One region of the Kluyvera georgiana genome, then DNA from elsewhere that is predicted to be linked to it. Evidence: predicted binding sites of a transcription regulator. Region 1 holds the regulator's gene; each other region holds the start of a gene.
What was found. The regulator PurR, encoded in region 1, represses purine synthesis genes. The targets are predictions, from matches to a motif close to CANGCAAACGTTTGCNTG.

Region 1 (7,501 bases):
GGTCAGGACATCCAGATCACATCGCTCAGCGAAGATTACTGGGTCCGCCATTATGTTGGTGCCCGCCGCGTGGTGACCCCGAAGACCATTCGTTAATCATTTGCCCCGTTTGTTAATAAACGGGGTAAGCTTATCTTTTCTCTCACCTTTTAATTTGCTACTCTATCCCTACTCAATACAGGGTTATTGAGAGTACACAATAATAAAAGGAGAGTAGCAATGTCGTTCGAATTACCTGCATTACCGTATGCCAAAGACGCTCTTGTTCCACATATCTCCGTGGAAACGCTCGAGTATCATTATGGTAAACACCACCAGACTTACGTCACCAACCTGAACAACATGATCAAAGGCACCGCGTTTGAAGGTAAAACGCTGGAAGAGATCGTGCGCTCTTCTGAAGGCGGCGTGTTCAATAACGCCGCTCAGGTCTGGAACCACACTTTCTACTGGCACTGCCTGGCGCCAAATGCCGGTGGCGAACCGACCGGTGCTGTCGCTGAAGCCATTAATAAATCCTTCGGCAGCTTCGCAGAATTCAAAGCGCAGTTTACCGATGCCGCAGTGAAAAACTTCGGCGCAGGCTGGACCTGGCTTGTGAAGAAAGCGGACGGTTCTCTGGCTATCGTGTCGACCTCTAACGCGGGCACCCCGCTGACGACCGACGCCAAGCCGTTGCTGACCGTAGACGTGTGGGAACATGCTTACTATATCGACTACCGCAACGCGCGTCCGAACTATCTGGAGCACTTCTGGGCTCTGGTAAACTGGGCATTCGTCGCTGATAATCTGGCAGCGTAAGCAGCAAAAAACCCCGCGTTGCAGCGCTTCGCGGGGGTGACTAAGTGACGCAGAAGGTGACGCCTTCTGCGTTTTTGTTTTACTGGCTGGCGAACGCCTCTTCACCGTGACGACGGCCGCTCAGGAAAACCACCAGCAGGGCCAGCGCGGCGACAATCGCCCCCATCACCGGTACAAAGCTGTAGCCCAGTCCGCCGGAAATCACCGCGCCACCGGCCACCGCACCTAATGCGTTACCAAGATTAAACGCCCCAATATTGACCGAGGACGACAGCCCCGGCGCTTCGTGCGCGACGCGCATAACACGCATCTGCAACGGTGGTACCACGGCGAAGGTTGCTGCCCCCCACACCACCATGCTAAACGCGGCGCCGACCTGCGTTTGCGCAAGGAACGGAATGGCCAGCATGATTGCCATTAACAACAGCAGGAATCCCTTGAGCGTGCCGCTGACTGAGCGGTCGGCAAACTTGCCACCGAGGTAGTTACCGATAGAGAACCCAACGCCAATCAACACCAACATCAACGTAATGAAGCCCGGCGTCGCATCGGCGATCGTGCGCAGCACCGGTGAAATATAGGTGTAGAGCGTAAACATCGCGCCAGCACCGAGTACGGTAGTCAACAGTGCGGAAAGCACCTGTGGGCGCACCAGCACCGACAATTCACGTTTCACGTCAGGTTTTTCACCCGCCCCGCCCTTCGGCAATGACAACCATAGACCGATAATGGCGATAATTCCCAGTCCTGCAGTCGCCAGGAACGACATGCGCCAGCCAATTGTTTCTCCCAGCCAGGTTGCCGCCGGTACGCCGCCAATATTGGCGATCGTCAGGCCCATAAACATCGTCGCGACCGCGCTGGCCTGCTTATGCTTCGGCACGACGCTTGCCGCCACAACCGACCCCAGGCCGAAGAACGCGCCGTGGTTCAGGCTGGTAATAATGCGCGACAGCATTAAGGTGGTGTAGTCCGGCGAGATAGCCGATAGCACGTTGCCAAGCGTAAAAATAGCCATCAGAAAGATCAGCGCGTTACGGCGCGCGCGATGAGAAAGCAGCAGCGTCATCAGCGGCGCGCCGACCATCACCCCAACCGCATAGGCGCTAATCAGCATACCGGCAGCAGGAATCGAGACGTCAACGCCCTTTGCAATGACCGGCAGTAAACCCATCGGCGAGAATTCGGTGGTCCCTATGCCAAAAGCGCCAATGGCCAGCGCGAGTAAGGGAAAATTGATTTTCATGCAAAAGCTCCAGGTGGCCGCACGACAGACGCGGCATGGCAATTTAGGGCAAAAGCATGACATCAATCACAGAAAAACAGAAGTGTACAAAACAGCAAAAGATTATTGCTAATTTGATAACAATCAGACATGAGGGCGCGGGCGCCCCCTCATGGAAGAATTAATGCAGAACAGCGGTAAGTCCAGCGGCGACGATCAGACCCAGCACAATAACGGTCGTGGTGAGCGACATCTTAAGTTCGGTACTCATCAATTTTTCTCCTTTTTATGACCACAGTAAAACTGAGCTCACTCATTTTTGCACAGATAATCGTAAAAATCTTCACAGATTTAGCAGGATGTTGGTTTTTGCTCTTCCACTTTGCGTCCGGATACGTCAAAATTCGACGCTTATTTATAAGCGTACCGGCCATTGACCCCCTCCTGTCGTCCTGTATCGTTTTCCTGGCGAACCGCAATCCACAAAATTGCGTCAGGGTGTATAAAGGCAAACGTTTTCGTTTCGAGTTTATCAGGGGCAGGCCAGGGTCTGGAGTGAGATGGAATGGCAACAATTAAAGATGTAGCGAAGCGCGCAAACGTTTCCACTACAACCGTATCACATGTAATTAACAAAACGCGTTTTGTCGCCGAAGAGACGCGGGAAGCGGTGTGGGCAGCGATCAAAGAACTGCACTATTCACCGAGCGCCGTTGCCCGTAGCCTGAAAGTCAACCACACCAAATCAATTGGTTTGCTGGCAACCAGCAGCGAAGCGGCCTACTTTGCTGAGATTATCGAAGCCGTTGAGAAAAACTGCTTCCAGAAAGGCTATACCCTGATTCTTGGCAACGCATGGAACAACCTCGAGAAACAGCGTGCTTATCTGTCAATGATGGCGCAAAAACGCGTTGATGGCCTGCTGGTGATGTGTTCCGAATATCCGGAATCCCTGCTCTCAATGCTGGAAGAGTATCGCCATATTCCAATGGTGGTGATGGACTGGGGCGAAGCCAAAGCCGACTTTACCGACTCGGTCATCGATAATGCTTTCGAAGGCGGCTATATGGCTGGTCGTTACTTGATTGAACGCGGGCATCGCGATATTGGCGTCATTCCAGGCCCGCTGGAGCGTAACACCGGTGCAGGTCGCCTCGCCGGCTTTATGAAAGCCATGGAAGAAGCGCAAATCAATGTTCCGGCAAACTGGATAGTCCAGGGTGACTTCGAGCCGGAGTCTGGCTATCGCGCTATGCAGCAAATTCTCTCTCAGCACCCGCGCCCTACCGCAATCTTCTGCGGCGGCGACATCATGGCGATGGGCGCGCTTTGCGCCGCCGACGAGATGGGGCTGCGCGTGCCGCAGGATATTTCGCTGATCGGGTATGATAACGTGCGTAACTCTCGTTTCTTTACCCCGGCGCTGACCACCATCCATCAGCCGAAAGATTCGCTCGGTGAGACGGCCTTCAACATGCTCATGGATCGCATCGTCAGCAAGCGCGAAGAGTCGCAGTCGATTGAGGTGCATCCGCGCCTGATCGAGCGACGCTCCGTGGCCGACGGCCCTTATCGCGATTACCGTCGTTAAGGGTTAACTGTGGGCGTCCTGAAGGGGCGTCCGCAGCCACTCTTCATTTAGCGTTTCGCTATCTCCCAAATACTCCAGCAGCCAGCTTAATGCCGGCGACGCTTCGCTCTGTTGCCAGGTCAGACAACAGGCCGCATCCGGGAACGGGTTCTCCAGTTCCAGCGCTACCCACTCCCCGGTTTCCAGCCACGGCTGCGCCAGATGCCCTGGGACCATCGCCGCACAGAGCCCTGCTGAAATACAGGTTTCCGACGACGACCAGTCCGGCACCACCACCCTTTTCTGGTTATCAAGCAGCCAGGTCGTTCGCTTGGGTAGCGATCGCGACGTATCTTCCCGCACCAGCGACGGCCAGTTGCGCAGCACGTCATCGCTCAGCGGCCCGTCCATTTTTGCTAGCGGATGTGAACTGGCTACCACGCAGTGCCAGTTGAGCATCCCCATGTCACGAAAGGCAAAGCGCCCCCCTACCGGTATTGCCTGCGTCGCGCCAATCGCCAGCTCCACGCGACCATCCGCCAGCGCGTCCCAGACGCCGTTGAAGACTTCCTGGTAGACAATCAGTTCGACGTCGCTGAAGTGGCGATAAAAATCGACAATCAGTTGGCGGGTACGCTGTGGCTTGACAATATTATCAACAGCAATCGCCAGCTGGCCGCGCCAGCCGTTAGCAATCTGCTGACATTGCTGACGGGTGATCTGCATTTTTTTGATAACAGAACGGCCTTCTTTCAGGAACCATGCTCCAGCGGGCGTTAATTCAACATCCCGATGGCGACGCTCAAACAACGGCACCGCCAGCCATTCTTCAAGCTGTCGCACCGTATAGCTTACCGCAGAGGGCACCCGGTGTAGCTCCTGTGCCGCGGCGCTAAAGCTACCATTGCGTGCAACCGCATCCACCACTTCCAGCGAATATTCAGACCACATTTCCTGCCTACAAAAAATTTGAATCCATGGCTCAAATATTAGCGTTTCACAACCGCGAATGCACTCTCTACACTCGGCGGCACAGTGTGAACTACGATAAAAAGGGCGATTTATGCAACCTGGGAAAGGATTTTTAGTCTGGCTCGCGGGACTGAGCGTGCTGGGCTTTCTGGCGACCGATATGTACCTACCGGCGTTTGCCGCCATTCAGCAAGACCTGCAAACGCCGGCTTCCGCCGTCAGCGCAAGTCTCAGTCTGTTCCTTGCGGGCTTCGCCGTGGCGCAATTGCTGTGGGGCCCCTTGTCCGATCGCTATGGCCGAAAACCGATCCTGCTGAGCGGTTTGACCATTTTTGCCATCGGCTGCCTTGGAATGCTGTGGGTCCGCGATGGTACCACCCTGCTGGTGCTGCGCTTCGTACAGGCGGTTGGCGTTTGTGCCGCCGCGGTGACCTGGCAAGCCATGGTCACCGACTATTATCCCGCTCATCGCACCAACCGTATTTTTGCGACCATTATGCCGCTGGTCGGCCTGTCGCCTGCGCTTGCGCCGCTGCTCGGCAGCTGGCTGCTGGCCCACTTTGATTGGCAGGCCATCTTCGCGACGCTGTTCATCATTACCCTGGTATTGATGCTGCCAGCGCTGCGTCTGAAGCCTGCCCACAATAAAAATGTCGCCAGTGAAGAGAAGCTCACGTTTATTCGTCTGCTGCGCAGTAAGGACTACCGCGGCAACGTGCTGATTTACGCCGCCTGCTCCGCCAGCTTTTTTGCCTGGCTGACCGGTTCGCCATTTATTCTGCATGAAATGGGCTACAGCCCGACGGTGATTGGTCTGAGCTATGTACCGCAAACCATCGCCTTTCTGATTGGCGGCTATGGCTGTCGCGCGGCGCTGCAAAAATGGCAGGGTAGCCAAATGTTACCGTGGCTGCTGGTGCTCTTCGCGCTCAGCGTCATCGGAACCTGGGCTGTCGGCCTCGCTGAAGGCGTCTCCCTGACCGCGCTGTTGATTCCCTTCTGCATCATGGCGACCGCCAACGGCGCGATTTATCCGATTGTCGTTGCGCAGGCGCTGAAGCCTTTTCCACAGGCGACGGGTCGTGCAGCCGCGCTGCAGAACACGTTGCAGTTGGGGCTGTGCTTCCTGGCAAGCCTGGCGGTCTCAACGCTGATTGTCACCCCACTGCTCACCACCACCAGCGTGATGCTGGTTACCGTGATTCTCGCGGGACTGGGCTATCGCATGCAGCTATCCGCTCGTCGTGCTGAACTTCAAAATGAGCACGCGGGTTCCCACGCCTAAACATCACTCATATCAATGCCATAAGAAATGATTAGGGCGCTAAGTTTTTAGTTGAATCAATACACTTAGCGTCCTATACTGGATCGGCATCACATAATTAATATACATTGAACATATTAGGCGGGAGCAGGATTGCTTCCCGTTGAACCATGGATTGGTTTTCGGCAAGGGGTTCTTCCCTTCCTCTGTGCTACGTCGGATAGCAGGCTCACGAATCTTTCGTGACATTTCTCACAAACCAGTAAAAAGCGTCTACGCTGTTTTAAGGTTCTGATCATCAGGTCGGGATGGAGAAGCTATGAGCTCATCGTGTATAGAAGAAGTAAGTGTACCGGACGACGACTGGTATCGTATCGTTAGCGAGCTGCTAAACCGAGCAGGTATTGAAATCAATGGCAATGCCTCCTGCGATATTCAAGTCAGAAATCCGCGTCTTTTCAAACGTGTTTTACAAGAAGGTTCGTTAGGTCTTGGCGAAAGTTATATGGACGGTTGGTGGGAATGCGATCGTCTCGATATCTTCTTCGACAAGGTGCTGCGTGCCGGGTTAGAAAACCAGCTCCCACACAATTTCAAAGATACGCTGCGCGTTGCCGGCGCTCGTCTGTTTAACCTCCAGAGCCGCAGACGCGCCTGGCAGGTTGGTAAAGAACACTACGACCTCGGCAACGATCTTTTCAGCCGGATGCTCGATTCGTTTATGCAGTATTCCTGCGGCTACTGGAAAGAAGCGAAAACGCTGGAAGAAGCCCAACAGGCCAAACTCGACCTCATCTGCCAGAAACTGCAGCTGAAGCCGGGAATGCGCGTGCTGGATATCGGCTGCGGCTGGGGCGGCCTGGCGGCCTTTATGGCGAAAAACTACGGGGTTAGCGTCAAAGGGGTGACCATTTCCGCCGAACAGCAGAAAATGGCGCAAGCACGCTGCGAAGGGCTGGATGTGGAGATTCTGCTTCAGGATTACCGCGACCTGAACGACCAGTTCGACCGTATCGTCTCCGTTGGGATGTTCGAACACGTGGGTCCGAAGAACTACGACACCTATTTTAACGTCGTCGACCGCAACCTGAAGCCCGACGGTCTGTTCTTACTGCACACCATTGGTTCGAAGAAAACCGATAACAACGTCGATCCGTGGATCAACAAATACATCTTTCCGAATGGCTGTTTACCCTCAGTTCGCCAGATTGCCGTCGCCAGCGAGCCCCACTTTGTGATGGAAGACTGGCATAACTTCGGCGCTGACTACGATACCACGCTGATGGCCTGGTACGAGCGTTTCCTGGCCTGCTGGCCGGAAATCGCGGACAACTATTCTGAACGATTCAAGCGGATGTTTAGCTACTATCTCAACGCCTGTGCGGGTGCGTTCCGCGCGCGAGATATTCAGCTATGGCAGGTGATGTTCTCACGTGGCGTCGAGAGTGGTTTGCGCGTCGCTCGCTAGTCGCTTCGCGTCTGCGCCGCATCGGCGCAGACGCTTTTATTCCCTTTCACCGTTTCGGCAATAGCCAATACAGCGATCTATCCAGCGCAGCATCCCTTCCTGACGTTCAATCGCGCCTTCCAGCACGATAAAATCACCAAAACGGTCACTATTCAGCGGCGGCACTTGCGGATATTGCTCCATGGTTTTTTGCAGCACGTG
Region 2 (7,501 bases), 370 kb from region 1:
GGTGAACGTATCTCCGATGAGGTGATTGCCCACTGCCACCAGTGCGGCACGCTGTGTGACAGCCACACTAACTGCCTGAACGACGGCTGCCACCTGCTGTTTATTCAGTGTCCGGCCTGCGCCGAGAAGTTTGAAGGCTGCTGCAGTGAAGCCTGTCAGCAGGAACACAAGCTGCCGGAAGAGGAACAACGTCAGCGACGTGCGGGCCGTGAAAACGGCAATAAGATCTTTAATAAGTCGCGCGGTCGTTTGAATACGCGTTTAGGCATTCCTGACCCGGAAGGGCAAAACGGCTAGCTGAAATAGAGATAGGCGATATCGGCGAGGGCCAACAGCAGCCAGAGCATCAGATAAAGCATCAGGTGTTCGCGAATGTTGTTGATCAGGTAGTAAAACAGACGACGCATATCATTCTCGGTAGAACGGCCCCGCATTGTCGGGGCCGTTTATTTTTAGTGGTTAAAGCGGGCCAGCGCGAAGGGACTCAGGTCAAACGCGGGCGTCTGCTGTTGCGCAAATTGGGCGGCAATTTCGCCCAGCACGGTAGCGAACTTAAAGCCATGGCCGCTCAGACCGCCAATAAACAGCACGTCGGGCTGGCCGGGCAGGGTGTCGATAATAAAGTCTTCATCCGGCGAGTTATCGTAGGTACAGGCCGCGCCGTACAGACAGCCGCCGATACCCGGCAGAATCTGGCGCAGGAAGCCGAACGCTTCTGAGCCGTCGCTGGCGACTGAACCGAACGCTTTGCGCTCTTCCGGGCTGTTGATGAGCTGCCCGCCGTTGTGTTTGCCAATCTTCAATTCGTTGTCGACCGCCGGGAAACCGTAGAACTGATCGCCGTTAGGCAGCTCGCCGGTAAACGCCGGGAAGTTATTCTTACGGCTATAGCGGCCATCGGCCTGGAACCAGGCAAAGACCTTACGTACCGGCTGAATCGGCAGTTCAGGGTAGAACTGTTTCACCCAGGTGCCGGCGGTCAGCAGCAGCTTTTTACCGCGCCAGCTGCCTTCAGACGTTTCAATCGTTATGCCATCGTCATCGCTGTGGATGGCGGTGACCGGGCAGTTAAACAGCTGTGCGCAACCCGCGTCCTTCGCCATCGCGATCAGCGTTTTTACCGCCAGTTCGCTTTTCAGTACGCCCGAACCGGGTTCAAAAATGGCCTGATAGTCGGCGGGGACGGTGATTTCGGGCCAGCGGGCCATCAGCGCGCTGGCGTCCAGCCGCTCTACCGGCAGGTTAAACTGCGCGGCGCTCTGGGCGACGGTATGCAGGAAGGTGGAATTGGCAGGGCCAAGATTCACGACGCCGCTACGTTCGAACAGCTCTTCACCGCTGATGGCGGACAGTTCATCCCACAGCGCCTGCGCACGCAGTACCAGCGGCACATATTTCTCCCCTTCGCCGTAGGCATGACGCATCAGACGAGTGTCGCCGTGGTGGCTCCCTTGCGGGTGGGGCGGCATATGGGCGTCGGTCATCAGGACGTTTAAACCCGCTTTACGGGCGTAGTAACCGGCTGCAGCCCCGACGGAGCCGCTGCCAAGAATAATGAGATCGTATTGCATAGTCTTTCCTGACTCGGTAATGAGGCGCGAAATCTGAGTCTGGTAGAGTAAATTAAGCCGCAGTTGTTATACAAGCGTGAAAATAATTAAGGCACCCGAGGGTGCCTGTTTGCCATTACGACGAGAAAAGTATCGGCGTTAATGCCGACGATACTCGTTGACCTGGTAATCGCCAGACTCAATTTTGGCAATCCCGGCTTCCAGTATGGAAATAAACTGACGTGCGACATCCGTCGTCAGCCATAGCGTCTGGCCAACTTCTGCTTCTTTATTGCTCGATTGATTGGGGTCTTGGTAGTGCAGGCGCAACATCAGCGCATCATAGCTATCTACGGTGCTGATGTCCCATCCGACGAGGGGATGGGTCTGGATGACTTCATTATTCTTTTCCATCATAACCCCTTATTTACGTGTTAAAAGGCAACAACTCTCGAGGTCTAATGCAATTTTTTGTGAAGCTTTATCAGTATACAACACTTCAATAAATACTCGAGAATTGAAATCAAAAGCAACACAAATTCCTGAGTTAGCCGGCTATTTGCGCAATAAATGACCATGTCGCGCAATTTTTTACCGCTAATCTAAAAAGTGGGGTTAGATCACAAAAAAACAAGCGCGGGAATAAAAAAAGCCGGGGCGACCCGGCAAAAAACACAATGAGGGAAAAAATTAGTCGGTGATGAACCAGTCGTCGGCGCTCTCCCAGGTTTCCTGCAGGATTTCGCTGATGCGGTCTTTATCTTCTTTAATGCCACCGATCACGGAAAGGTTATTGCTGGCAGCATAGCGCACGCTAACGGCGCCACCGCTATCCGGGAACTGGTTGTTGATACGGCGGGAAAGTTCGTCTGCCAGCGCGTCTAAGGCGCCTGCCGGCAGCGCGGTGGTTTTTGCAATAGTGACTTCAATACGCATAATTGCCCCCTGTGTAATATACTGTATATTTATACAGTCATATTCAGGGGTTTACAACAGGGGGCGCGATTTTATTTTTTCATCGTCCAGCGCAGCGTTTCTCCGGCGAGGAACGGCACTAACGTATCATCACTCAGGGCGATGCTTTCCTCGACCTGGCTCTCTTCACGTACCAGCTCAACGTAGCTGTCGTTAATCGGCAGGCCGTAGAAACGCGGGCCGTTCAGCGAGCAGAACGCTTCGAAGTGCTCCAGTGCGTTCATCTCTTCAAACACGGTGGCATAGCTACCCAGCGCGGTAGGCGCGTTGAAGCAACCCGCACAGCCGCAGCTGGCTTCTTTACGGTGACGCGCGTGCGGCGCCGAATCGGTGCCGAGGAAGGCGCGGGTAAACCCGCTGGCGACCAGCTCGCGCAGCGCCTGCTGGTGAACGTTGCGTTTGAGAATCGGCAGGCAGTAGAGGTGCGGGCGCACGCCGCCGACCAGCATATGGTTGCGGTTGAACATCAGATGCTGCGGCGTGATGGTGGCGGCAAGCAGGTCGTTGCCGTCGCGCACATACTCGGCGGCATCCTTGGTCGTGATGTGTTCGAACACCACTTTCAGGCCCTGAAGACGCTGGCGTAGCGGTTCCATCACGCTGTCGATAAAGCGCGCTTCACGGTCGAAAATATCGATTTCTGCATGGGTCACTTCGCCGTGCACCAGCAGCGGCATGCCCAGTTTTTCCATGCGCTCCAGCACGGGCATAATCGCATCGGTGCTGGTGACGCCATGGCTGGAGTTGGTGGTGGCGTTAGCCGGATACAGCTTGGCGGCGGTGAATACGCCTTCGTTAAAACCGCGCTCCAGTTCGTTGGGATCCAGCGTATCGGTCAAATAGCAGGTCATCAGCGGCGTGAAGTCGTGCCCGGCAGGCACCGCGTCGAGAATGCGCTGGCGATAGGCGATAGCCGCATCGACGGTGGTAATGGGCGGAACCAGGTTCGGCATGATGATCGCGCGGCCATACAGCTCGCTGGTATACGGAACAACCGTTTTCAACATCTCGCCGTCGCGAAGATGGATATGCCAGTCGTCTGGGCGGCGAATTTTCAGAACTTGCGGTAATGCGGTCATGTAAGGCTCCGGCTGGTGGGATATCAGTCATTTTTGCCGGGCACTAAGGATAAGCGTAAACGTTTTCCTTTGCATCCTTTTCCGTAAAAAATAATGCCCGATGACAGGGCGCCATCGGGCATGAATAAAAAGGAATTAATTGGTGAACGGGATAACGATCTCGCCTGGCTTCACTTCAATGCCTTTCGCGTATTTTTTCGCCAGTGCTTCACCCTTGCTGGCATCTTCTTTCAGCACGTAGGCCGGCTGTTTATTGAAGTAGGTGCGCAGCGACTGATTAAGATACGGAATCAACGTTTGCACCACCGACTGCATTTTTTCCGGCGTGACTTTAGCATCCACCACTTCCATCTCCTGCAGATAGATGGCGCCTTGCTCCTGATTAAATACCGGTAGCGCCTTCAGCTTCAGGGCAATGTTGGCCTTCTGGCTACCAAACAGCGAATTCAGATCCAGCTTCGCGTCGCCGCTCAGGGTCACTTTATTCGGCTCTTCGCGGCCAATGGCGCTGGTTAAATTATTGAGGACGATATGGGCGTCTGCCACGCCTGGGACCCCGATATCTTTGGAGAAATTATTGCGTTTTTGCAACGCCTGGTTAATTTCCTGCTCGCTGACCGAATATTGCGTAAGCTGATTACAGCCAACAACCAGGCCGCTAACGATCAGGGCGGCAATGACAAACAATTTTTTCATGGGGTTCCTCAACGTAAAGCGTTGTATGCATCCTGACATCAAGCAGCATACGCTGTCAGTAGGACTCTGACAGCGGAAAATACTGAAAGTGCCGCGGATAGGACAAAATGGCGAACGCTACTCGCTGATTTTGCGGGCTTCAGGCTCGATCGCGCGGCTTATTCTCTGCCGTTTTCTTCTCGGCGGCAAAGTCGGCATCTGTGTCGGCGTGCAGGTCGTTCATCGCCTTTTTAAAGCCCTTTAACGCCGTGCCCAGGTCCGCCCCGAGGGAGCCGAGTTTTTTGGTGCCGAACACCAGCACAAAAAGCACGACGACAACTAAGAGTTTGGTAACGCTAATTTCACCCATGATACAAACCTATTGAGAAAATAATGATGAATTCTCGCAAACCGCGCGGGGAATTATTTGTCTGTTAATGGCATAAATTCGCACACTGGATCTGACAGAAAATAGCCGTTGCGTTTTATCTCATTTCTCAACTGGTTAGCGTCTGTGGGCCGTTGAGACGAAACATCTTCATTTTCCGCGCGATCTCACCTTTTCTCGTATTGCCAGCGACGGTCCTTTTTTATCACAATGCAAAAAGACAGCGTGTTGTTTTCATTGGCTGCCGCCGGGCAGGTATAGTTAAACGACCAGGGTATAGATTGGTGACAGGAGTAGTGAGATGTTTGGCTATCGCAGTAACGTGCCGAAAGTTCGGTTGACCACGGATCGGTTGGTTGTGCGGTTGATTCACGACCGGGATGCGTGGCGTCTGGCGGATTATTACGCCGAGAATCGACAGTTTTTAAAACCCTGGGAACCCATTCGCGATGACAGCCACTGCTATCCCTCGGGGTGGCAGGCGCGCCTGTCGATGATTAACGAGTTTCACAAGCAGGGAACCGCCTTTTATTTCGCGCTGCTTGACCCTGAGGAAAAAGAGATTATCGGCGTCGCCAACTTCTCCAACGTGGTGCGCGGATCATTCCATGCGTGCTATCTCGGCTACTCCATCGGCCAGAAGTGGCAGGGGCAGGGGATGATGTACGAAGCGCTGACCGCCGCTATTCGTTATATGCAGCGCACGCAGCATATTCACCGTATTATGGCGAACTACATGCCGCATAATCAGCGCAGCGGGAATCTGCTGGCGCGCCTCGGTTTTGAAAAAGAGGGTTATGCGAAAGACTATCTACTGATTGACGGTGAATGGCGCGATCACGTGCTGACCGCCTTAACCACCCCACAATGGACGCCTGGCCGCTAAGGAATCACCATGAAATACCAATTAACGCCTCTGGAAGCTCGTGTGATCGGCTGCCTGCTGGAAAAGCAGGTGACGACGCCGGAGCAGTATCCGCTGTCGATCAACGCCGTAGCGACCGCCTGTAACCAGAAAACCAATCGTGAGCCGGTGATGACGCTTAGCGAAGCGGAAGTACAGGATCAACTCGATAACCTGGTCAAACGCCACTTCCTGCGTACCGTCAGCGGTTTTGGTAACCGCGTCACGAAGTACGAACAGCGTTTTTGCAATTCGGAGTTTGGCGATCTGAAACTCTCGTCGGCTGAGGTGGCGCTGGTGACGACACTGCTGCTGCGCGGTGCGCAGACGCCGGGTGAATTGCGTGGTCGCGCCCAGCGCATGCATGAATTTGCCGACATGGCCGAGGTGGAGAGCACTCTGGAGCGGCTGGCAAACCGCGAAGATGGCCCGTTTGTTGTACGTCTGCCGCGCGAGCCGGGCAAGCGCGAAAGTCGCTACATGCACCTGTTCAGCGGTGAAGTAGATGTGCAATCGGCGGCAATACAGAGCGATTCCCCGCTTGCCGATGATGACCTGCGCGCTCGTGTTGAGGCGCTGGAAGGTGAAGTTGCAGAACTGAAGCAGCGTCTGGATTCACTGCTGGCGCACCTTGGGGAGTAATCAGCATGGCTAAAATACGCATTGGCGTGGTTGGCCTGGGCGGCATTGCGCAGAAGGCCTGGCTGCCGGTGGTGAGCGCGGCAGCGGACTGGACGCTCCAGGCGGCCTGGTCGCCGGGTAAAGAAAAGGCGCTGAAGGTGTGCGAAACCTACCGCATGCCTTACGCCGATTCGCTGGCGGCGCTGGCGGCCCAGTGCGACGCGGTGTTTGTGCACAGTTCTACGGCGTCTCACTATGCGGTGGTCAGCGAGCTGCTGAACGCAGGCGTGCACGTCTGCGTGGATAAACCGTTGGCCGATAAGCTCGACGATGCGGAACGGCTGGTGGCGCTGGCGGCGCGCAAAAAATTGACCCTGATGGTCGGTTTCAACCGCCGCTTTTCGCCGCTGTACCGTGAGCTGAAAAAACAGGCGGGTGAAATGGCCTCGCTGCGGATGGATAAACATCGTAGCGACAGCGTTGGCCCGCACGATCTGCGATTTACCCTGCTGGATGACTATCTGCACGTGGTGGATACCGCGCTCTGGCTGGCGGGCGGTAAGGCCAAACTCAGCGATGGCGTGCTGCAAACCACCGATGAGGGCTGCATGTTCTATGCTGAGCATCACTTCAGCCAGGCAGGGATGCAAATCACTACCAGCATGCATCGCCGCGCTGGCAGCCAGCGTGAGTCGGTGCAGGCGGTGGCGGACGGCGGGCTGTATGAGGTTATTGATATGCGCGAATGGCGTGAAGAGCGCGGCGCAGGCGTGGTGACGCGGCCGATTCCCGGCTGGCAAACGACCCTTGAACAGCGTGGGTTCGTCGGCTGTGCGCATCATTTTATTGAATGCGTGCAAAATCAGACGGTTCCGGAAACGGCGGGAGAGCAGGCGATTATGGCTCAGCGTATCGTGGAAGGGCTGTGGCATGAGGCGATCCGCGAATAATCAGCTGTAACAACTGGCAGTAGCAATTCATCCCGAACCCGGTAGACTAACGCCACTTTTTCGCGCCCGTCTGCCGGGCGTTTTGTTTGCGGGTTTGGAATCACAAAGTCATGAACCTATTAAAATCGCTGGCAGCCGTCAGCTCGATGACCATGTTTTCGCGCGTGCTGGGATTTGCACGCGACGCGATTGTGGCGAGGGTGTTTGGGGCAGGAATGGCCACCGACGCCTTTTTCGTGGCGTTTAAGCTGCCGAACCTGCTGCGTCGTATTTTTGCCGAAGGGGCGTTTTCCCAGGCGTTTGTGCCGATTCTGGCCGAATACAAAAGCAAGCAGGGTGAAGAGGCTACGCGGGTCTTT
Region 3 (7,501 bases), 2.5 Mb from region 1:
ACGTTCATTATGACTGACAAAAAATACATCGTTGCGCTCGACCAGGGCACGACCAGCTCCCGCGCCGTCGTTATGGATCATGACGCCAACATCATCAGCGTGTCGCAGCGTGAGTTTGAACAAATTTATCCGAAGCCAGGCTGGGTAGAACACGACCCAATGGAAATTTGGGCGACCCAAAGCTCCACGCTGGTTGAAGTGCTGGCAAAAGCCGACATTAACTCCGATCAGATTGCCGCTATTGGTATTACCAACCAACGTGAAACCACCGTGGTGTGGGAGCGTGAAACCGGGAAACCGATTTATAACGCCATCGTCTGGCAGTGCCGTCGTACGGCGGATATCTGCGAGCAGCTCAAGCGTGACGGGATGGAAGAGTACGTGCGTAAAGCGACCGGCCTGGTGGTGGACCCGTACTTCTCCGGCACCAAGGTGAAGTGGATCCTCGACCACGTGGAAGGTTCCCGTGAGCGTGCGAAGCGCGGCGAACTGCTGTTCGGCACCGTCGACACCTGGCTTATCTGGAAAATGACCCAGGGCCGCGTCCACGTAACCGACTACACCAACGCCTCGCGCACTATGTTGTTCAACATCAACACCCTGGAATGGGATGACAAGATGCTGGACGCGCTGGACATCCCGCGCGCCATGCTGCCGGAAGTGCGCAAGTCTTCCGAAGTGTACGGCCAGACCAACATTGGCGGTAAAGGCGGGACGCGTATTCCTATCGCCGGGATTGCCGGTGACCAGCAGGCGGCACTGTTCGGCCAGCTGTGCGTGAAAGAAGGGATGGCGAAAAACACCTACGGTACCGGCTGCTTTATGCTGATGAACACCGGGGAGAAAGCGGTGGCCTCCAGCCACGGGTTGCTGACCACCATCGCCTGCGGCCCGCGCGGCGAGGTGAACTACGCGCTGGAAGGCGCGGTGTTTATGGCAGGCGCGTCCATTCAGTGGCTGCGTGACGAAATGAAGCTGATTAGCGACGCATTCGACTCTGAATACTTCGCCACCAAAGTGAAAGACACCAACGGCGTGTACGTGGTGCCTGCCTTTACCGGCCTGGGCGCGCCGTACTGGGATCCGTATGCGCGCGGCGCGATTTTCGGCCTGACGCGCGGCGTGAATTCAAACCACATTATTCGCGCCACCCTGGAATCCATCGCCTACCAGACCCGTGACGTGCTGGAAGCGATGCAGGCAGACTCCGGCATTCGTCTACACGCCCTGCGCGTAGACGGCGGCGCGGTGGCCAACAACTTCCTGATGCAGTTCCAGTCCGACATTCTGGGTACTCGAGTTGAGCGTCCGGAAGTGCGCGAAGTGACGGCGCTCGGCGCGGCCTACCTGGCCGGTCTGGCGGTGGGCTTCTGGCAGAATCTGGATGAGCTGCAGGAGAAAGCGGTGATTGAGCGCGAGTTCCGTCCGGGGATTGAGACCACCGAGCGTAACTTCCGCTATAGCGGCTGGAAGAAAGCGGTGAAACGCGCGTTAGCGTGGGAAGAACACGACGAGTAAGCACCGAGCGGGGATACCGGATGGCGGCGCGAACACGCCTTATCCGGTCTACGGTGAGATACCGCCTGTAGGCCTGATAAGCGTAGCGCCATCAGGCAAAAAAATGCCGGAGATAAGCTCCGGCATTTTTATTTCAACCAAACATCGGTAGCAGCAGGAACAGCTTAATCACCAGCGCGTTGACGATATCAATAAAGAACGCCCCCACCATCGGCACCACCAGGAACGCCATATGAGATGGCCCAAAACGCTCGGTAATCGCCTGCATGTTGGCAATCGCCGTCGGCGTCGCGCCAAGACCAAAACCGCAGTGGCCCGCCGCCAGCACCGCCGCGTCATAGTTTTTGCCCATCAGGCGGTAGGTGACGAAAATAGCATACAGCCCCATCGCCAGCGCCTGCACCGACAGAATAATCAGCATCGGCAACGCCAACGACGCCAGTTCCCACAGCTTGAGACTCATCAGCGCCATGGCTAAAAACAGCGACAGGCTGACGTTGCCCAATACGGAAACCGCTCGCTCGAAAACACGATAAAAACCCAGTAATGCCAGACCGTTGCTGACAATGACGCCGACAAACAGCACGCAAACAAACGTTGGCAGCTCCAGTACGGTTCCCACTAGCAGTTGCGCAATAATTTTGCCGATGGTCAGGCAAATGGCGATCAACGCAATGGTCTCAATCAGCACCAGCGAGGTAATCATGCGGCCAACGTCCGGCTTTTCGAACGCGGTCGGCACCGCCTGGTCATCCGGCGTGCCTTCCGGCGACGAGGAGTGTTTGACCAGAAAACGCGCAACCGGGCCGCCAATCAATCCACCGAGCACCAGCCCGAAGGTTGCGCAAGCCATCGCCACTTCGGTTGCGTTCTCAAAACCATAGCGCTCAATAAACAGCTTGCTCCACGCCGCGCCGGTACCGTGACCGCCCGACAGCGTAATCGAGCCCGCCAGCAGCCCCATTAAGGGATCCAGCCCCAGCAGCTTCGCCATCCCAATACCCAGCGAGTTTTGCAGCAGCAGCAGGCCGACCACCACAATCAGGAATGTGCCCACCACTTTTCCGCCCGCGCGCAGGCTGGCGATATTCGCGTTCAGACCAATGGTCGCGAAGAAAGCCAGCATCAGCGGATCTTTCAGGCTCATATCAAAGTCGATTTCCCAACCCAGGCTTTTTTTCAGCACCAGCAGCGCAAGCGCCACCAGCAGGCCGCCCGCGACGGGCTCGGGAATGGTGTATTTCTTGAGAAGGGAAACGCTCTGGACCAGCTTTCGTCCCAGCAGCAATACGAGCGTTGCGGCAACGAGCGTCGATAAGGTATCGAGATGAAACATAATTACAGCTCCTGACTAAACGCATGATCCATTCACACGCGACAATTTTCCGATGTCGAGATCGCCTCTTCTTGAGGCATCGGCCCAAAGTGTAATCATGAAAAGCGCTAAAGTGATAGAAAAAGGTATTATTTGTCAGCATTTTCGTTAACGCACGCGGTTAAACACGCGCACCTGGCATGGTTATTTTCCGCAATAATTTACCGCGCACGAAAGCAACCGTTTGCTTTTACCAACCAGTCCGCTAAAATCGCCACTTTTCCACCACGAGATTGCCTCTGAGATGTCCTCTAACACACTCGAACAAGCCAATGCGCAACCGATTGCGCATAAGCAAACCAGCGAATTGATTTACCGCCTGGAAGACCGTCCGCCGCTTCCGCAGACCCTCTTCGCCGCACTCCAGCACCTGCTGGCGATGTTTGTCGCGGTGATCACCCCAGCGCTGCTGATCTGTCAGGCCCTTGGCCTGCCGGCTGAAGATACTCAGCACATTATCAGCATGTCGTTATTCGCTTCCGGTGTGGCATCGATCATTCAGATTAAAGCCTGGGGCCCGGTAGGCTCTGGTCTGTTGTCGATTCAGGGCACCAGCTTTAACTTCGTGGCTCCGCTGATTATGGGCGGCACGGCGTTGAAAACCGGCGGCGCGGACGTGCCGACGATGATGGCAGCGCTGTTTGGCACCCTGATGCTGGCAAGCTGCACCGAGATGGTCTTATCTCGCGTGCTGCACCTGGCGCGCCGCGTGATTACGCCGCTGGTCTCCGGTGTGGTGGTGATGATTATCGGCCTGTCGTTGATTCAGGTCGGCCTGACCTCCATCGGCGGCGGCTATGCGGCCATGGCCGACAATACCTTCGGCGCACCGAAAAACCTGCTGCTGGCAGGCGTAGTGCTGGCCATTATTATTCTGCTTAACCGCCAGCGTAACCCGTACTTGCGCATCGCTTCGCTGGTGATCGCGATGGCAGCGGGCTATCTGATTGCCTGGTTCCTCGGCATGCTGCCGGAAAACGCGGCCCCGACCAATAGCAGCCTGATTATGATCCCCACCCCGCTGTACTACGGCCTCGGCATCGACTGGAATCTGCTGCTGCCGCTGATGCTGGTGTTTATGATCACCTCGCTGGAAACCATCGGCGACATTACCGCCACTTCTGACGTTTCCGAGCAGCCGGTTTCCGGCCCGGTGTATATGAAGCGCCTGAAGGGCGGCGTGCTGGCAAACGGCCTCAACTCCTGCGTCTCCGCGGTGTTCAACACCTTCCCGAACTCCTGCTTCGGCCAGAACAACGGCGTTATTCAGCTGACCGGCGTCGCCAGCCGCTACGTTGGCTTTGTGGTAGCGCTGATGCTGATCGTGCTTGGCCTGTTCCCGGCGGTAAGCGGCTTCGTACAGCACATTCCGGAACCTGTCCTCGGCGGCGCAACGCTGGTGATGTTCGGCACCATCGCTGCCTCCGGCGTGCGCATCGTTTCCCGCGAGCCGCTGAACCGCCGCGCCATTCTGATTATCGCGCTGTCGCTGGCCGTTGGCCTGGGCGTTTCCCAGCAGCCGCAGATTCTGCAGTTTGCCCCAGATTGGCTGAAAAACCTGCTCTCTTCCGGCATCGCCGCGGGCGGCATCACCGCCATCATTCTGAACCTGGTTTTCCCGCCAGAGAAAGAGTAATTCACCTCGCGGCAGTGGCGCGTTAGCCACTGCCGCTGACATCGAATAAAACGATTCCCGCCTTGAGGATTGCGCATAAATCATGCATAACAGGTTTATGTGCCATTCTCAGGACGGAAGATCATGAAATTTCTTGGAAAGCTCATTATCTGGCTGCTGATCGCCCTGCTGCTGGTGATTCTGGCCTTTTACTTTCTACTGCAAACGCGCTGGGGCGCGCGCCACATCAGCCAGTGGCTCAGCGACAACACCACCTGGCAGGTGAAGTTCGATGCGATGGATCACCGCTTCTCGTCCCCGTCGCATATCCTGCTGCAAAACGTCACTTTTGGCCGCGATGGCAAGCCCGCGACGCTGGTCGCGAAAACCGTAGATATTGGTCTAAGCTCGCGGCAAATTACCGATCCGCTGCATGTTGATACCATTCTTTTACAGGACGGTACCCTTAACCTGTCGCCATCCACCGCGCCGCTGCCGTTTGTCGCCGACCGCCTACAGCTGAGCAATATGGCGCTCAACAGCCCGGAAACCGGCTGGGAGCTGAGCGCGCAGCGTGTCTCCGGCGGCGTGATGCCGTGGGCGCCGGAAGCCGGCAACGTGCTGGGCAAAAAAGCGCGTATTCAAATGAGCGCAGGCTCGCTGGCGCTGAACGGCGTACCGGCCACCAACGTGTTGATTGAGGGCGATATCAATAACGATGAAGTTACCCTGACCACCGTCGGTGCGGATATGGCGCGTGGCTCGCTGACGGGCAATGCCCGCCGCAACGCGGACGGCAGCTGGGTGGTTGATAATCTGCGCCTCAACGATATCCGCATGCAAAGCGATAAATCGCTGCTCGACTTCCTTGCCCCGCTGACCACCGTACCGTCATTACAGATTGGCCGGCTCGACGTGACCGATGCGCGCTTGCAGGGGCCAGACTGGGCGGTCACCGATCTGGACCTGAACTTGCGCAACCTGACGCTGAGCCAGGGCGGCTGGCAGAGCAGCGATGGAAAATTGTCGCTCAACGCCAGCGAATTTATCTACGGTTCTCTGCACCTGCTCGACCCGATTCTCAACGCGGAATTCTCGCCGCAGGGCATCGCGCTGCGGCAGTTCACCTCACGTTGGGAAGGGGGGATGGTGCGCAGCTCCGGCAACTGGTTGCGCGACGCTAACGCCCTGGTGCTGGACGATGCGGTCTTCGCCGGGCTGGAGTATACGCTGCCGGAGAACTGGAAAACGCTGTGGATGGAGCAACTGCCGCCGTGGCTACAAAGCGTAACGCTGAAGAAATTCGGCGCCAGCCGTAACCTGATTATCGATATCGACCCGGCCTTCCCGTGGCAGATCACCGCGCTGGACGGCTACGGCGCCAACCTGCAACTGGTTAAAAACCGCCAGTGGGGCGTGTGGGGCGGCAGCGCGACGCTGAACGGTGCGGCGGCGACCTTTAACCGCGTTGACGTCCGCCGCCCGTCCATGACGCTGAACGCTGATGCCTCTCAGGTCAACATCAGCGAACTGAGCGCCTTTACCGAGAAAGGGATTCTGGAAGCCACCGCCACGGTCTCACAGCAGCCGCAGCGCCAGACCCGCGTCACGCTTAACGGTCGCGGCGTGCCGCTGAACGTGCTCCAGCAGTGGGGCTGGCCCGCATTGCCGATCGACGGCGATGGCAATGTTCAGCTTACGGCCAGCGGCAATGTACAAGCGGATGCACCGCTAAAACCGACGGTGAATGGACAGCTGCATGCGGTGAATATGGATAAGAAGGAAGTCACGCAGCAGATGCTGGGGGGCGTGGTGAAGTAGCCCGGCCAGGCGAGATTGTGCAAGTGTTTCCCCTCACCCGGCCCTCTCCCCAAAGGGGCGAGGGAGACAACCAAACATGCTAGCCGCACAATCGGTCCCCTCTCCCCCTCGGGGAGAGGGTTAAGGTGAGGGGGCTCCCCCGAAACCTGTTTTCATTTCCTGCCAGTTTGTGCCTATTCTTCGCAACAGGTTCCGCACGTCATCCATCCTTGCTATAACTCACTCACTGGAAGTGCATATCAATAATTAAAAACGCCCTACATTTAAGGAACCTCTATTATGTCTGGAATACGCCAACGTGTTCTGGAGAATATGCAAAAGTTCTCCAGAGCGATGATAGGAGCAGTATTATTTCTTCCTGTTATCGGTTTGATCCTGGCTTTAAGTTCAGTTCTGACTAACCCGACTTTATTTTCGGAAACCGGTTTTCTCCACCAACTTGGCCAACTATTAGGGGATACGTTCTGGCCGTTATTCGGTAATTTGGGTTTATTATTCTGCGTGGGCATTAGCTATGGCCTGGCAAAAGATAAAAAAACCGAAGTCGCACTGGTTTCAGTGATGTGCTTCATTATGTTCCTTGGCGCTAACCACTCATGGCTGGAATTTACCGGTGGGATTGCCGAAAAAATTAACGGCGAATATTACGGCACCGGGCAAACGCAGCTCCTGGGTTTTGTCGTCGTTGATATGGGGATATTTTTAGGGATTATTCTCGGCTGTACTATCGCCTGGGTGCACAACAAGGTCTCCGCCATTGAACTGCCCGGCGCGCTTTCGATGTACGGTGGCGCAAAGCTCACGCTTATCGCGATGACGCCCGTTGTCATCGCTTACGCTATTGCTTTTACCTGGTTTTGGCCGTTCATGACCCATGGTATCGCCGCCCTGACCGGCTTTATGAAAAATGCGGGCGTGGCCGGGGTCTTCGTTTACGGTTTCTTTGAGAAATTCCTGATTCCAACCGGTCTGCACCACTTCGTCTGGTCGCCGTTCCAGCTGACGCAGATTGGCGGTACGCTCAGCGTCGATGGACAAACCGTCTCCGGCACCCAGGCCATTTTTCTCGCCTATATGCGTCACCCGGACCTCACTCCGGTGATGAACGACGCACTGCGTTTTTCACAGCAGGGAATGACTACCATCTTTGGCCTTGCGGGCGCTTCACTGGC

Region 2: pyrC (dihydroorotase) is a predicted target of PurR. The motif match lies at 3,657-3,674, and genes of this name have one in related genera.
Region 3: ABTW00_RS00710 (nucleobase:cation symporter-2 family protein) is a predicted target of PurR. The motif match lies at 3,067-3,084, and genes of this name have one in related genera.

The regions. Positions count from the first base shown of each region.
Region 1 covers NZ_CP158865.1:2,629,993-2,637,493, forward strand. The annotation lists gene ABTW00_RS12445 (C40 family peptidase) at 1-96, shown strand, start outside; gene sodB (superoxide dismutase [Fe]) at 220-801, shown strand; gene ABTW00_RS12455 (MFS transporter) at 881-2,047, opposite strand; gene ABTW00_RS12460 (YnhF family membrane protein) at 2,208-2,297, opposite strand; gene purR (HTH-type transcriptional repressor PurR) at 2,592-3,617, shown strand; gene punR (DNA-binding transcriptional activator PunR) at 3,621-4,547, opposite strand; gene punC (purine nucleoside transporter PunC) at 4,660-5,853, shown strand; gene cfa (cyclopropane fatty acyl phospholipid synthase) at 6,152-7,300, shown strand; gene ABTW00_RS12485 (PadR family transcriptional regulator) at 7,337-7,501, opposite strand, start outside.
Region 2 covers NZ_CP158865.1:2,997,680-3,005,180, reverse strand. The annotation lists gene ABTW00_RS14350 (rhodanese-related sulfurtransferase) at 1-297, shown strand, start outside; gene ABTW00_RS14345 (DUF2770 family protein) at 294-407, opposite strand; gene solA (N-methyl-L-tryptophan oxidase) at 453-1,571, opposite strand; gene bssS (biofilm formation regulator BssS) at 1,710-1,964, opposite strand; gene dinI (DNA damage-inducible protein I) at 2,241-2,486, opposite strand; gene pyrC (dihydroorotase) at 2,558-3,604, opposite strand; gene ABTW00_RS14320 (lipoprotein) at 3,740-4,300, opposite strand; gene tatA (twin-arginine translocase TatA/TatE family subunit) at 4,440-4,649, opposite strand; gene rimJ (ribosomal protein S5-alanine N-acetyltransferase) at 4,969-5,553, shown strand; gene ABTW00_RS14305 (YceH family protein) at 5,563-6,213, shown strand; gene ABTW00_RS14300 (Gfo/Idh/MocA family protein) at 6,219-7,142, shown strand; gene murJ (murein biosynthesis integral membrane protein MurJ) at 7,253-7,501, shown strand, end outside.
Region 3 covers NZ_CP158865.1:138,990-146,490, reverse strand. The annotation lists gene glpK (glycerol kinase GlpK) at 10-1,518, shown strand; gene gltS (sodium/glutamate symporter) at 1,652-2,854, opposite strand; gene ABTW00_RS00710 (nucleobase:cation symporter-2 family protein) at 3,138-4,529, shown strand; gene ABTW00_RS00705 (AsmA family protein) at 4,653-6,329, shown strand; gene ABTW00_RS00700 (PTS transporter subunit EIIC) at 6,609-7,501, shown strand, end outside.